DNA from 3 places in the Vallitalea pronyensis genome. Region 1 is predicted to be linked to each of the others. Evidence: riboswitches for the same ligand, from Rfam matches in the RefSeq annotation. Region 1 holds a riboswitch; each other region holds the start of a gene.
What was found. Region 1 has a riboswitch for cobalamin ahead of nikB (nickel ABC transporter permease). Riboswitches for the same ligand answer to the same signal wherever they lie in the genome.
Positions count from the first base shown of each region.

Region 1 (4,400 bases):
CATTTACAATATCATGATAAATTTGTATAATATCACCATAATGGATCCTCTAGATTAACCAGTAAGATTCTAGGTGGAACAAATAAAGGGTTCATGCGTCTAATAAGGGAAAGTCAAGGTAGGAGGGTTTTACATATGGAAGTGAAAGGATTATGGATGAAGTATATGTTTTTTGCATTAGTATTATCACTTAATATGTTAACAAGAGATGCATTGCCATTAAAGAGTACAAGGAGCCCTAATGTTCATGAATTAATGCAATCAGTACCTATGTGTACCATGTATTTCAAAGGGTCTGACCAGCATTGGAAAGGGGAGTATCAAGTCATAAATCAGGGAAAGCATAAACGGACACAATTACATCTCTATCGCATGTTTAAAGGTAGCAATACAGGCACTTTTAAATATATCATTGAAACTCCAAAAGGACCTATTATGGGTGAAAAAGCATTGACAGAGGGGAATAAATACACGGTTGAAGAGCTTCTTTTCTTTGAAAAGGATACTGCAATAAAAGTAGTGATTGAATGGGAGCATAAAAGATCAACATTGATATTGACAAATAGAATAACAGATGACGTCATCTTACCTGAAAAAGCATTGCAAAATTTTATGGATGCATTTGAAAATATAAAAGATATATCAAAAATTGATTTTTCAGATTTTAGAGGGAAAAAATGGTATGTTTCTTATTGGGAATCTAATGGTTTAGGAGGAAGCTCCTGTACAGTTCCAATCGATGCATTAACAGGGGAAGTAGGGCATCCCATGTGCACACAATAAACCATAATAAAGTTATGTTAATAATGGTTCATACACGCATATTCGTCAGGAATTAATATTTCTACTGAAAATACATTTACAACATCAACCTTAACTTGTATAATATCACCATGAAACGTTTTTTGAATAATAAAAGATGGGATATTATTGTCTCAAATAAAGCGGAATGTATGCCAGAATGGGACTGGTATACCAAAAAGAACAATTGGATAGGGTATCACTTATGGTACGTTGAATCAGGAGAAGCCACTGTAGAGACCAATGGTCGTATTACAAAACTGCTAGAAGGCGATGTCTATTTGTTTAATCTATTACAGGCTCATTATTGCCAACACAACCCGGATAAGCCATTAACGGTTTTAACCGTTTATTTTAGAGAAAGCGAGGGATTGCACCAGAATTATGGCCAGCATTTGGGCTCAACAAAGCTGATATACGATAATCCAATGTTTGTAAGAAAGCTGTTTGAGAATCTTAGAGCTGATTTCAAATCCGGTAATAGAGAAGAAGCATTAATCTGGCTTAATGCCATATTAAGTGAGCAGCTGCTCCAATTAAAAACAAGTGAAGTGAGCCGGATTAAGAAAATCGTGAATAGCATTAACAACAAACCAACTTACCCCTATACGCTGAGTTACTTAGCCAATCAATGCGGCTATTCAATCAATCACTTCTTACGATTATTTAAACAGGAAATAGGTGTTACACCTATGACTTATTGTCTTCAGGTGAAGATGAATTTGGCAAAACACTATATCTTATATAGTAATTATACCATCAATGAAATTGCAATCTTATGTGGATACAAGGATGTTGCCTATTTCTCAAAGCAATTTAAACAACTATCAGGTATGAGTCCATCGGTCTTTAGAAATGCTTTTATGACCCAACCAGATCAAACGAAATGATCATTAAGAAAAAGCATAAAAATTTACAAAAATTTATAAGAAAGACTTTTGACAAATTTTGTCTAAGGTGATAAACTGTTATCAATAAAAATGAATAGGGAAGATTTTATGGTGCTCATCATGAGAGAATAGGGAAAAAGGTGTAAGACCTTTGCAGCCCCCGCTACTGTAAGCATGACGAAATTCGTATACCACTGTCTGAGGATGGGAAGGTGAAGAGTAGGGTGATTGTAAGCCAGGAGACCTGCCATAAATGGACTCATACAACTTCGGAGGGAAGTCTGTTTGCTTTATGCGTTCTTCAGGTATATGAACTTTAGATACTCGATGTTAATTGGAGCATATACATATAAGCAAGGGATACTTTTGTCAAGGGTATCTCTTTTTTGTTTAGAAAAATACCCCATATCATGTCGTATTTGGTGTAAATAATAAGAAAACGGTGGAATGAGCATGAGAAAATACATTATAAGTAGAGGCATACAACTCATAATCGTGATGCTGCTGGCATCTTTTATTACCTTTTTATTGACATATATCAGCCCAAGTGATCCAGCTGAAATGATGTTAACGGCTCATGATGTTATACCAACAGAAGAATTATTAGAAAAAACGAGAGAGGAAATGGGACTTAATGACCCATTTATCGTACAGTATGGCAATTGGTTGATTGGTGTATTAAGAGGCAACTTAGGTTATTCATCTTCTGAAAGAGAACAAGTAGCAGTGGTCTTAGGTAGCCGGATGTTAATGACCATCCGGTTAGCGGTAGCTGCTATCGTGTTGTTAATTGTTTTTTCTCTTTCATTAGGGGTGTTATCTGCAGTTAAAATTCATACGTTCATTGATCAGGTGATTAAGGGCATTTCTTTTGCAGGCATATCCATGCCAAGTTTTTGGTTAGGGTTGATATTAATCTATTACTTTGTTGTGAAGCAGCGTTGGTTTACCATAACAAATCCATACGATCTTAATAGTGTTATACTACCAGCCTTAACGTTAGCGATACCATTATCTGGACGCTACATTCGCCAAATCAGGGCGGCAGTATTGGAACAGTACACAGAAGATTATGTGGTGGGGGCAAGAGCCCGAGGTATTCATGAAATGAGAATAATGAAGAAGCATATATTACCCAATGCCCTAAAGAGCATCATTACCTTACTGGGCTTATCCATTGCTGTTCTCTTAGGAGGTACCGTTATTGTTGAAAATATTTTTTCTTGGCCGGGTCTAGGTTCCATGGCACTTAATGCCGTCACCTATAGGGATTACGCCTTGTTGCAGGGTTATGTATTATTTATGGCATTTATCTATGTAAGCATTAACTTCTTAGTCGATGTGACAACACAGTTACTTGACCCAAGAGTTCGGTTAGGAGGCTATCAAGATGACGTTTAAAAGAAAGAAAGTCTTTTTTGTGATGATTGCTTCCATTGCTGTTCTAGCCATTATTTTTTCAATGATTGCACCCTTATTAGCACCCAATGACCCATTAGCAACGGACTTTGCCAATATCTTACAGGAGCCCAGTGAACAATACCCTTTTGGGACAGATCAGGTAGGAAGGTGCATTTATTCAAGAATCTTACATGGTGCTCGTGTATCGCTTGGAACAACGATTTTATTATTGGGTATTATCTTCGTTTTAGGTTTAACCCTGGGCATTGTTTCTGGATTAGCAGGAGGATTTGTGGATACAGCCATCATGCGGATGGCTGACACAGTATTGGCATTTCCTGATATTGTGTTTGCCATTGCCATTGTAGGTGTATTAGGACAAGGCATGAAATATACCATCATAGCGCTATCCATTATCTGGTGGACCAAGTATGCACGATTAACAAGAACCCTGGTATTGGATATAAAAGATAGGGAGTACATACATGCAGCTGTGATGGGTGGTGCCAGCAAGTTGAAAGTGATTAGGGTCTACATCTTACCTAATATAATATCCCCCTTGATTGTGAAGTTTGCATTAGATATTGGTGGGATGATGTTATCCTTAGCAGGCCTATCCTTTCTTGGATTAGGTGTTCAACCCCCAACACCCGAATGGGGAAATATGTTAAATGAAGGCAGAGACTACCTGCAAACAGCATCGTGGTTGTTAATCTATCCTGGATTAGCCATCTTTATCGTGGTTTCCATATTCAATATGCTTGGGGATGCCATAAGAGATATCTTAGATCCAAAGCATGTATAAATGACCAATATATAATCGTTTAAATAGGTTTATCATCAATAAGTGATAAGAAGGAGAAGGAAATGAAAAAACTAGTAAGCATCTTGATCATTATCAGTGTCCTATGTATGGGATGTACAGGACAAAGTCGTCAACAACAGGTCAATCAAAATGGCGCAGGTGAAGCCGCACAGGAAAAAGTGTTGAACATGGCAGTGTTTTGGTTTGACAGTAATCTTGAACCCACTGAAGGCTGGAATGGTTGGGCGTTAACACGATGTGGTATTGGAGAGAACCTGGTTCAAGTGGATGAAAACCTTGAATTCAAACCCGTTATTGCTGCATCTTATGAGCAAGTGGATGAGCTGACAACCATCTTTCAGATAAGAGAAAATGTCACATTCCATAATGGTCATGTGGTGGATGCCAAAGCTTGTAAGGCGTCTATTGAGAGAGCTTTAGACATATCCGATCGGGATGACGTAAAATTCCCTGTAGAATCCATCACCGCAGAAGGGCAAACA
Region 1 covers NZ_CP058649.1:5,820,407-5,824,806, reverse strand. The annotation lists gene HZI73_RS24365 (hypothetical protein) at 136-783, shown strand; gene HZI73_RS24360 (AraC family transcriptional regulator) at 894-1,691, shown strand; cobalamin riboswitch at 1,784-1,957, shown strand; gene nikB (nickel ABC transporter permease) at 2,145-3,092, shown strand; gene nikC (nickel transporter permease) at 3,082-3,897, shown strand; gene HZI73_RS24345 (ABC transporter substrate-binding protein) at 3,960-4,400, shown strand, end outside.

Region 2 (4,400 bases), 740 kb from region 1:
ATACGTCGGATGATGTATATCATAATGACAATCAGGCTCTTCTGGTGACAAAATCACAATTTTAATCTGACGGTCAGCAGCATCCACCAGTTCATGATGAAACGTATGAATGATTTCGTTCGTTGCACTAAAATATAAGCGATGATTGGATGTCATAATCATATTTTTAATTTTATCGATAACATGGTTCGGATTGGTGATGGTTACATAGGGGTCATTGGTAATGGGGTTGTAATCTAAACTTTCTTTTATAATGCTAAGATTTTCATTAAAAGACCTTGTGGCATTGTTGATTAATTCATCTTTGGTAACCGCAATGTATTTAATAGAAGTTCCTTCTATAATATAAGCGCTTCCTTTATCAACAAGGCTAGATAAAGCAGCATAAGCATTGGAACGTGAAATACCGGATAACTTAGCAGCTTCATAACCGGTTAATTCACCGTGTTTACACAAGGTTATATAGATAATAGATTCTTGTTGGGTGAATCCAATATTTTTTAATGCTGTTATAAGTTCCATTTTATCACCTCGGATAGTGTTTCTATATAGAACTACTATAAAACAAGTTGATTATTTTGTCAAGTTAAAACATAGAAGGCATATTAATAGAACACCAACTTGTGGTATAATAAACCTATTATTGATAAGACTGTAAACATAAATATAGTAAAGGAAAGATAATATAAACTTTACCCTATAGTTTAATATATTTTACTTCATGGATAATTGGACATGTTTTTATGGAATTATTTACAGAATAAGGCCATTGCATATATTTCTAGAAAACATTGAATGAAGGGTGAAGGATTTTGAAGAATAGAGGCGATAGACATGGATTTATTTGATATGATGCGGGAAAAAACATTAGAAACAGAGTCACCCTTAGCTGCAAGATTACGACCTACCACCATTGAAGAGGTTGTGGGACAAGAACATATTATAGGAAAAGGAAAATTGCTTTATAGAGCCATCAAAGCAGACAAGCTTGGCTCCTTAATTTTCTATGGCCCACCTGGAACAGGTAAAACCACCTTGGCAAAGGTTATTGCCAACACAACAAAATCTGAATTTGTTCAACTTAATGCAACGGTGGCTGGTAAAAAGGATATCCAGAAAGTAGTGGAAGAAGCATCCAGCAGGTTAGGCATGACTTTAGGTAAGACCATCCTATTTATTGATGAGATTCATCGATTTAATAAAGCACAACAAGATGCACTATTGCCTTATGTGGAAGATGGTACCATCACACTCATCGGTGCAACCACAGAGAATCCATATTTTGAAGTGAATAATGCCTTGGTATCCAGGTCAAGGATATTTGAATTAAAACCACTATCCAAGGAAGCGATACGTATACTTATACGTCGAGCTGTCACGGATAAAGAGAAAGGGATGGGGAATATAGAAGCCCATATTGAAGAAGATGCCCTTGATTTCTTAGCTGATCGGGCTAATGGTGATGCAAGAGCAGCACTGAATGCTATAGAATTAGGTATCTTGACAACAGAGCCTAATGGACAAGGCATCATTCATATTGACTTAGATGTGGCCAGTGAATGCATCCAAAAGAGAGTCATTCATTACGATAAAGATGGCGATAATCATTATGACACCATATCAGCTTTTATAAAAAGCATGCGGGGGTCCGACCCAGATGCAGCCGTTTACTATCTGGCAAAGATGATCTATGCAGGAGAAGACCCCAAATTTATTGCAAGACGTATTGTCATCTGTGCGGCGGAAGATGTAGGTAATGCAGATCCTAACGCCATTCAAGTAGCCATGGCAGCGGCAGATGCCGTTAACTTTATCGGCATGCCTGAAGGACGCATTATTTTATCACAGGCAGCTACCTATGTGGCTTGCGCACCTAAAAGCAATGCAGCATATGTGGCCATTAACAAAGCATTAGAAGATGTAAAACGTATACAAGTGCATACCATACCGCCATATTTACAAGATGCCAGTTATGGGGGAGCCAGAGACTTAGGTCATGGCATTGGCTATCAATATGCTCATAATTTTGAAAACCACTATGTGGACCAGCAATACCTGCCCGATGAATTAGTGGGTAAGGAATATTACCATATAACTGAACAGGGTTATGAGAAGACGATTAAGGAACATTTTAAGAAGATAAAAGGGAATGATTAATACCATGCAGATATTGACAGGGTATATTTGTTGTCCTATTAAACAATTTCTTCTTGACATATTCTCATTACGGCTTATAATGAAGGTATCTAGTAAAACTAGAAGATACAATTTCATAGTAAAAGGTGCTTGTCAACACAAGTTAAAAGGGAAAGTGGTTAAAATCCACTACAGCCCCCGCTACTGTAATTGGTGATGAAATCTCATAAGCCATTGGGAAACCGAGAAGGCGAGAAAGTAAGATGAACCATGAGTCAGGAAACCTGCCTTTTAAACGTTTTAAGCTTTCGGTGGGAAGGTGTAGATAACATAAGAATGAATAATCTACTGTGCCGATGCACAGTTTTTTTATTGATATAATACGCTACTGTTACCTATGCTTTTCAATAACAAGACACTACCATGAAAGCAGTAAAATCAAAAAGAGGAAAGTATAAGGAGGACATGTAACATGAAAAAAGGGATAAGATTATGGATATCCATATTATTAATCGTTGGGCTAATGGTATTCGGTTTAGTTGCTTGTGGTGAGAAGAAGGCAACAGATGATACCTATCAAGATGCTAATAATCCGGTTGAACAAGAAGAGGATAAAGCGCAAGATGAGCAACAAGAGAAGGATACAACAGAAGATCAAGAAAACGCATCAGATGAAGCTGAGGGTGACTATTACCCCATAACCATACAAGATCGTTTTGGAAAAGATGTTGTCATTGAACAAGAACCAGAAAAGATCATCTCCATTTCACCAGAAATGACAGAAACCCTTTTCGCAATAGGCGTAGGTGATAAAGTCATTGGAAGAACAGATTATTGTGATTATCCAAGTGACGTATTATCCATTGAATCCATAGGGAGTTTAACTGAACCCAATATAGAGAAGATCATTGAATCAGGAGCCGATGTGGTATTTGCTTCTTCCCATGTGAATGATGAATCCGTTGCTCAATTAAATGAGCAAGGTGTAAAGGTGGTTGCCTTATCATGGAATGAAAATCTTGAGGGTGTATATGGTTATATGACAACCATTGGTCAAGTGGTTAATCGTACACAGGAGACAGAAGATTTGGTAACGAAGATGAAAGAAATCTTTGACCAATATACCAAAGCAGTGGCTGATCTTGAAAAGCCTACGGCTTATTTTATCACAGGATTTGGTGAATATGGTGATTTTGCAGCTACAGGCGATACGTTCCTTGGTCAACTCATTGAAATGGCTGGTGCAGAGAATGCAGCTGCAGACGGTACCATGTGGAGTTATAGTATTGAGAAATTAGTGGAGAAAGATCCTCAGTACCTGATGTGTTCTTCTTCATACAATAGTAAACAGCAAATTGAAGGATTAGAAGGTTATAAAACATTAACAGCTGTTAAAGAAGGTCATTTATATGAAGTGGATGAAAATCTATTTTTTAGACAAGGACCAAGGTTGGCAGATGGTTTTGCACGATTAGTAGAGATATTCCATCCAGAAGCAGCAAAAATTGATATTGGCAAAGAGTAATGAACATGCAATAAACGACTTAGGAAAGATAACAAAGTGGGTAGACATATGGTAAAAAAAAGCTACATGAATATGAACTTAATTATATTAACATTGGTTATGATGATATTGGTTGTGCTCTTGGCTCTTGGTTTTGGGGCGGTAAACGTTAATTTTATGAACACCTTAAAGATCGTGGGACATCATATTCCAAAACTTGATCAGATTATATCGTTAGATGGTATTAAAGCGTCTCATGTAACGATTATTATGGATTTACGACTGCCTCGTATTATCGTAGCCTTGTTTACAGGTGCTGCACTGGCTATTGTTGGATGTGCTTTTCAAGGTGTATTCAAAAATCCTATGGCAGACCCGTTTGTTATTGGTATTTCATCAGGTGCTGCCCTCGGTGCAACCATCGGATTAATCCTTAACTTGAGCAGTAATGTATTTGGGTTTACTGGGGTGAGTATATGTGCTTTTTTTGGCGCTTTGGTTACGGTACTTGTTGTGCTGAAGATAGCAGCCATACAAAAGAAATTACCCACCACCACTTTACTATTAGCAGGGATATCCATTAACTATCTATTTTCTGCATTGATTTCATTGTTGATGATTCTGAATCGGCATAAATTAGAGAGTGTCTATTTGTGGACATTAGGTAGTTTTAATGCATCCAAATGGAGTGAAGTCATGCTCATTATACCCGTTGTGGTGATCGGTTCTGCTATCTTGTGGATGTATTCTAAGGAACTTA
Region 2 covers NZ_CP058649.1:5,083,441-5,087,840, reverse strand. The annotation lists gene HZI73_RS21150 (TrmB family transcriptional regulator) at 1-522, opposite strand, end outside; gene HZI73_RS21145 (replication-associated recombination protein A) at 835-2,157, shown strand; cobalamin riboswitch at 2,264-2,442, shown strand; gene HZI73_RS21140 (ABC transporter substrate-binding protein) at 2,609-3,661, shown strand; gene HZI73_RS21135 (FecCD family ABC transporter permease) at 3,710-4,400, shown strand, end outside.
Region 2: linked by a shared signal. The riboswitch ahead of HZI73_RS21140 (ABC transporter substrate-binding protein) and the one ahead of nikB (nickel ABC transporter permease) in region 1 are both predicted to bind cobalamin.

Region 3 (4,400 bases), 120 kb from region 1:
CCGAAGATTAAGTCTAATGCCATTGCTATGCCTATCATGCTGATTGCTTTTACCACGTCTACACCTCTTTACTGGCTTCTATTCTGTCAAAAACACCATGAAACACCTTGTATTCTCTACCATACTTTTGATGTATTGTTATCCTATACACCATCCGTATCCATTATTTATAGATAATCTCCTTAATGGCATCCATATCCATATGCTCTCGAACAAGCTTAGCCAGCTTATCGTACTCCATGTCTTTTTCCTTGGCAAAATCCACATCGGTTCTTTTTTCTAAACCTTTTTTCTCTCGTATATCATTCAAGATAAGATTGCGCCATTCATCGTTATCAAATATACCATGGAGATAAGTGCCCATAACGTCCTTGCGCTCACTAATTGCACCATCACAACGGCCATCTTCCAACTGGATAAAAGGCTCACATCCATCCAGTAATTCTGTCTTGCCCATATGTATCTCATAGCCACCCACTAGAAGATGCTGATGATCCGCTCCAAAAGGTGATGTGGTCAGCAGCCTTCCTTTTACTTGGGTGGTTTGCTTGATTTCTTCCATATGAGTTGCCATATGCAGCAAGCCTAATCCATTAATACTGGACATGGCCGTTTCTACACCTTTTTCATCTTCTATGGTATCCCCTAGCATCTGGTAACCGCCACAGATACCGATGATGGGTACTTGTCTTCTATGAGCACGATAAATGCCTTCTTTCATGGCCGAGTTATGGAGATAAGCCATATCTTTAATGGTGCTCTTACTGCCAGGTATGACTAACAAATCAATGCCTTGAAAATCCTTTTCATCTTTTATGTATCTTACTGTCACATCGTCTTCTAATTCAAAAACAGTAAAATCAGTGAAGTTAGACATATAAGGCAAACGTATAACACCAATGATGATTGCCGCCTCTTCCTGACGGTCAAATCGTTCCGTTACACTATCCTCATCATCTATTTTCAGAGGTTCATAAGGAATAACACCCAGACAAGGTAATTGTAATTTCTCATAGAACATATCGATTCCCGGCTGAAGAATGTTCACATCCCCACGGAACTTGTTAATGATGTATCCTTTGATGCGTTTTCTTTCTTCTGGTTCCAAAAGCATAACTGTGCCATAGATGGAAGCAAACACCCCACCCTTATCAATATCACCAATTAGAATGACTGGAGCATCCACCATGTCAGCCATGCCCATGTTGACAACATCGTTTTCCCTTAGGTTAATTTCTGCCGGACTTCCTGCTCCTTCTATGACAATCACGTCATACGTCTCTTCTAACTGGTGATAGGCATTCATGATCTCTTCCTTGAAGGTTTTTTTAAGACTAAAATACTCACTTGCAGTCATATTTTTATGTATCTTACCATTAAGTATAACCTGACTGCCCACATCACTTGTGGGTTTTAACAATATTGGATTCATGGCTACATGTGGTTCAACCCTTGCTGCTTCTGCTTGTACCACTTGTGCTCTTCCCATTTCTTTACCATCTTTTGTAACAAATGAGTTAAGGGCCATGTTCTGTGATTTAAAAGGCGCAACGGATACACCATCATCATTTAGTATACGGCATAATGCTGCCGTTAAGATACTCTTTCCTACTGTGGAACCAGTTCCTTGAAACATGATATTATGACTCATTGTATTCACTCCACTTTCATCTTGCTGGATGGAAGGCATGTTCCTTAGAAGATGCAACACCATCAAGTTTATTATTATTCAGTTATTCATGGAAGGATATATGATGGATTTGTCTTAAGAAAGGATGCTATGATAATGCTTTTGCTTATGTCATATCATCAAAGAAAGTATAAAAACAAACCCATATTTCCACTCGCAATTGGGATGGTTAGCACCCTAGACAAGTATCCTGACTTATACCTCAAACCTGATGCACATCCTTCCCAAATAGCAACCTATTCAGTGGTTTCCTGCGCATGAGTTAGTACATACAGTAGCGGTGGCTGTGCTGGACTTTCACCAGCTTCCTTGCAACTTAGTGTGCTTCTTGGGCTGTCTCATCCAAACGAAATAACGTGTATATCATGTTTTTATGTGACAGCCTCATTATTCAATTTACGTCATACTCTTAACCCATTATATGCTATTCTAGCAACAAAATCAATAAATACTTATATTATTTAAGCATAGCTAATATTTAGCAAACATGAAAGATATAACGCATAACAATGATGGCTTAAGTAATCTACGTACAAGTTAAGAATAAACCCTAAGTATTTGATGAACAATATGGTGTTAATAGACATCATCATCCAATTCGGATACAAACACCAATTCTATACGCCGTTCAGCAAATTCCTCCCGCATCTCCTCGATTGCCTCTGCCATAGCTACGCCGCCTTCAATACCTACATGACCAATGGCTATTGCCTGACCTTTTTTTAAAGCCAAGTCTCCTGCTTTTCTTAACCGCTTAATCATGTGACTCTTGGGTTTTTGCCCATCTAAAAAAACGTTGTTATCATAACATAAGACACCCATTTCATCAGCTTTTTTCTTGGCTACTGTTTTATTGGATGTGCGACTGTCTACAAAATAATAGAGTCTCTTTTCTTTCACCACTTCAAAAATGCTTTCCATAATTTCTTCTTGGCAGCAGGCTTTTGAGCCCATATGAATATTAGCACCAATAGCATAGGGTACATCTGCTACTGCATCTTCTACCACTTTTCTAACTTCATTTTTCTTCATGTTGCATAGGATGGGGCGGGGTCCAAGCCAACTAAGGCTGCCACCCTTTGCTTCCATGGGCAGGTGGATAATCACTTCATATCCTAAGTCTTTCGCCTTGATGGCATCTTCTTTGGTAAATTCCATAAAGGGCATGACAGCAAAGGTTAGATGTTCATCAATGGTCATCATTTCTTCTACGCCTTCACGGGTTTGCCCAAAATCATCTATGATAATGGCTAATTTTCCACTGGTATTTTGAATACTGCATCGTATGGTATTGACATTGTATAGAATCATATACGCGATGAGATGAAGTATAATCATCAGGATGACAATTAATACTTTTCGATTGATTTTAATGAGATATAATTTTTTCATGGACGTCATGCTTTCTAAATTGTCTTGTTTTATTATATTATAGGTAGCGTCCACTTATTATATGATTGTGTATATTGTTTGTTAGGGGTAAAGGATTGTATCATGCTAATGGGTATAGTTATTAGTTTTGAGAGGGATAGCATAAAAAAATGGGCAAGATTAAAATTAAGATATATGGGTGTTTTATGCAGGTTATTAGAATGGATTTTTATGAGATTGATAAGAAAAAGAAGGGGTTAGTGGACAACGGAAGTTGAGTGAAACGATCGATGGTCATCATTCACTCACGTTACGTTTGTTGCTTTATTGGGTTTAAAGGAATGGCAACAAGCCGTAAAAATCGTTCATGATGACCATAGATCGTTTTTGTTTGTGTGCCACACGCTGGTTAGTAAAAACCGTAGTTTTAGCCAGTGTATGTTGATGTTTGTATGTGCTTATGATGTATGGGGTTGTATTTTGTATTATGGTTAGTCTGAAATAATAATTCACTGTTATGATGTAGGGCTATACATCATAACCATTGGGGTTATTGGTTTGCCAGCGCCATGAATCTCGGCACATGTCTTCGAGACTTTTCTTGGCTTTCCAGCCGAGAGCTGATAGTGCTTTAGATGGGTCTGCGTAGCAGGTAGCAATATCGCCTGGTCGTCTGGGTGTTATGGTGTAGGGGATAGTAACGCCTGTGGCTTTTTCAAAGTTGTGCACCACATCAAGGACGCTGACGCCTTTACCTGTGCCTAGGTTGTAGGCGTCAATGCCTGGTGATGTGATGACTTTTTCTAGGGCTTTTAGATGGCCGTTAGCTAAGTCTTCTACATGGATATAGTCTCTGACGCCTGTGCCATCATGCGTGTTGTAGTCATTGCCATAGATACTTAATTTTTCTCGTTTGCCGATGGCCACCTGTGTGATATAGGGCATGAGGTTATTGGGTATGCCGTTGGGGTCTTCGCCTATACGGCCGCTGGCATGAGCACCTATAGGGTTAAAGTAGCGAAGAAGTGCTATGCTAAAGCTTGGGTCGGATACATGGATATCCTGTAGAATCTGTTCGATCATCATTTTGGTGCTGCCGTAAGGGTTGGTGGTACTTAACGGGAGGTCTTCTGTTAATGGTGATACATTGTGCATACCATAGACGGTAGCAGATGAACTGAATACCATCTTCTTTACTTGGTATTTTTTCATGAGTTCACACAGCACTAGGGTGCCCGTTATATTATTATGGTAATATTTGATGGGTATGGATACGGACTCACCTACTGCTTTTAGCCCTGCAAAATGAATGACAGCTTCCAGTGTATGGGCTTTAAAA
Region 3 covers NZ_CP058649.1:5,702,575-5,706,974, forward strand. The annotation lists gene cbiB (adenosylcobinamide-phosphate synthase CbiB) at 1-38, opposite strand, end outside; gene HZI73_RS23835 (cobyric acid synthase) at 164-1,651, opposite strand; cobalamin riboswitch at 1,854-2,025, opposite strand; gene HZI73_RS23840 (divergent polysaccharide deacetylase family protein) at 2,267-3,082, opposite strand; gene galE (UDP-glucose 4-epimerase GalE) at 3,590-4,400, opposite strand, start outside.
Region 3: linked by a shared signal. The riboswitch ahead of HZI73_RS23835 (cobyric acid synthase) and the one ahead of nikB (nickel ABC transporter permease) in region 1 are both predicted to bind cobalamin.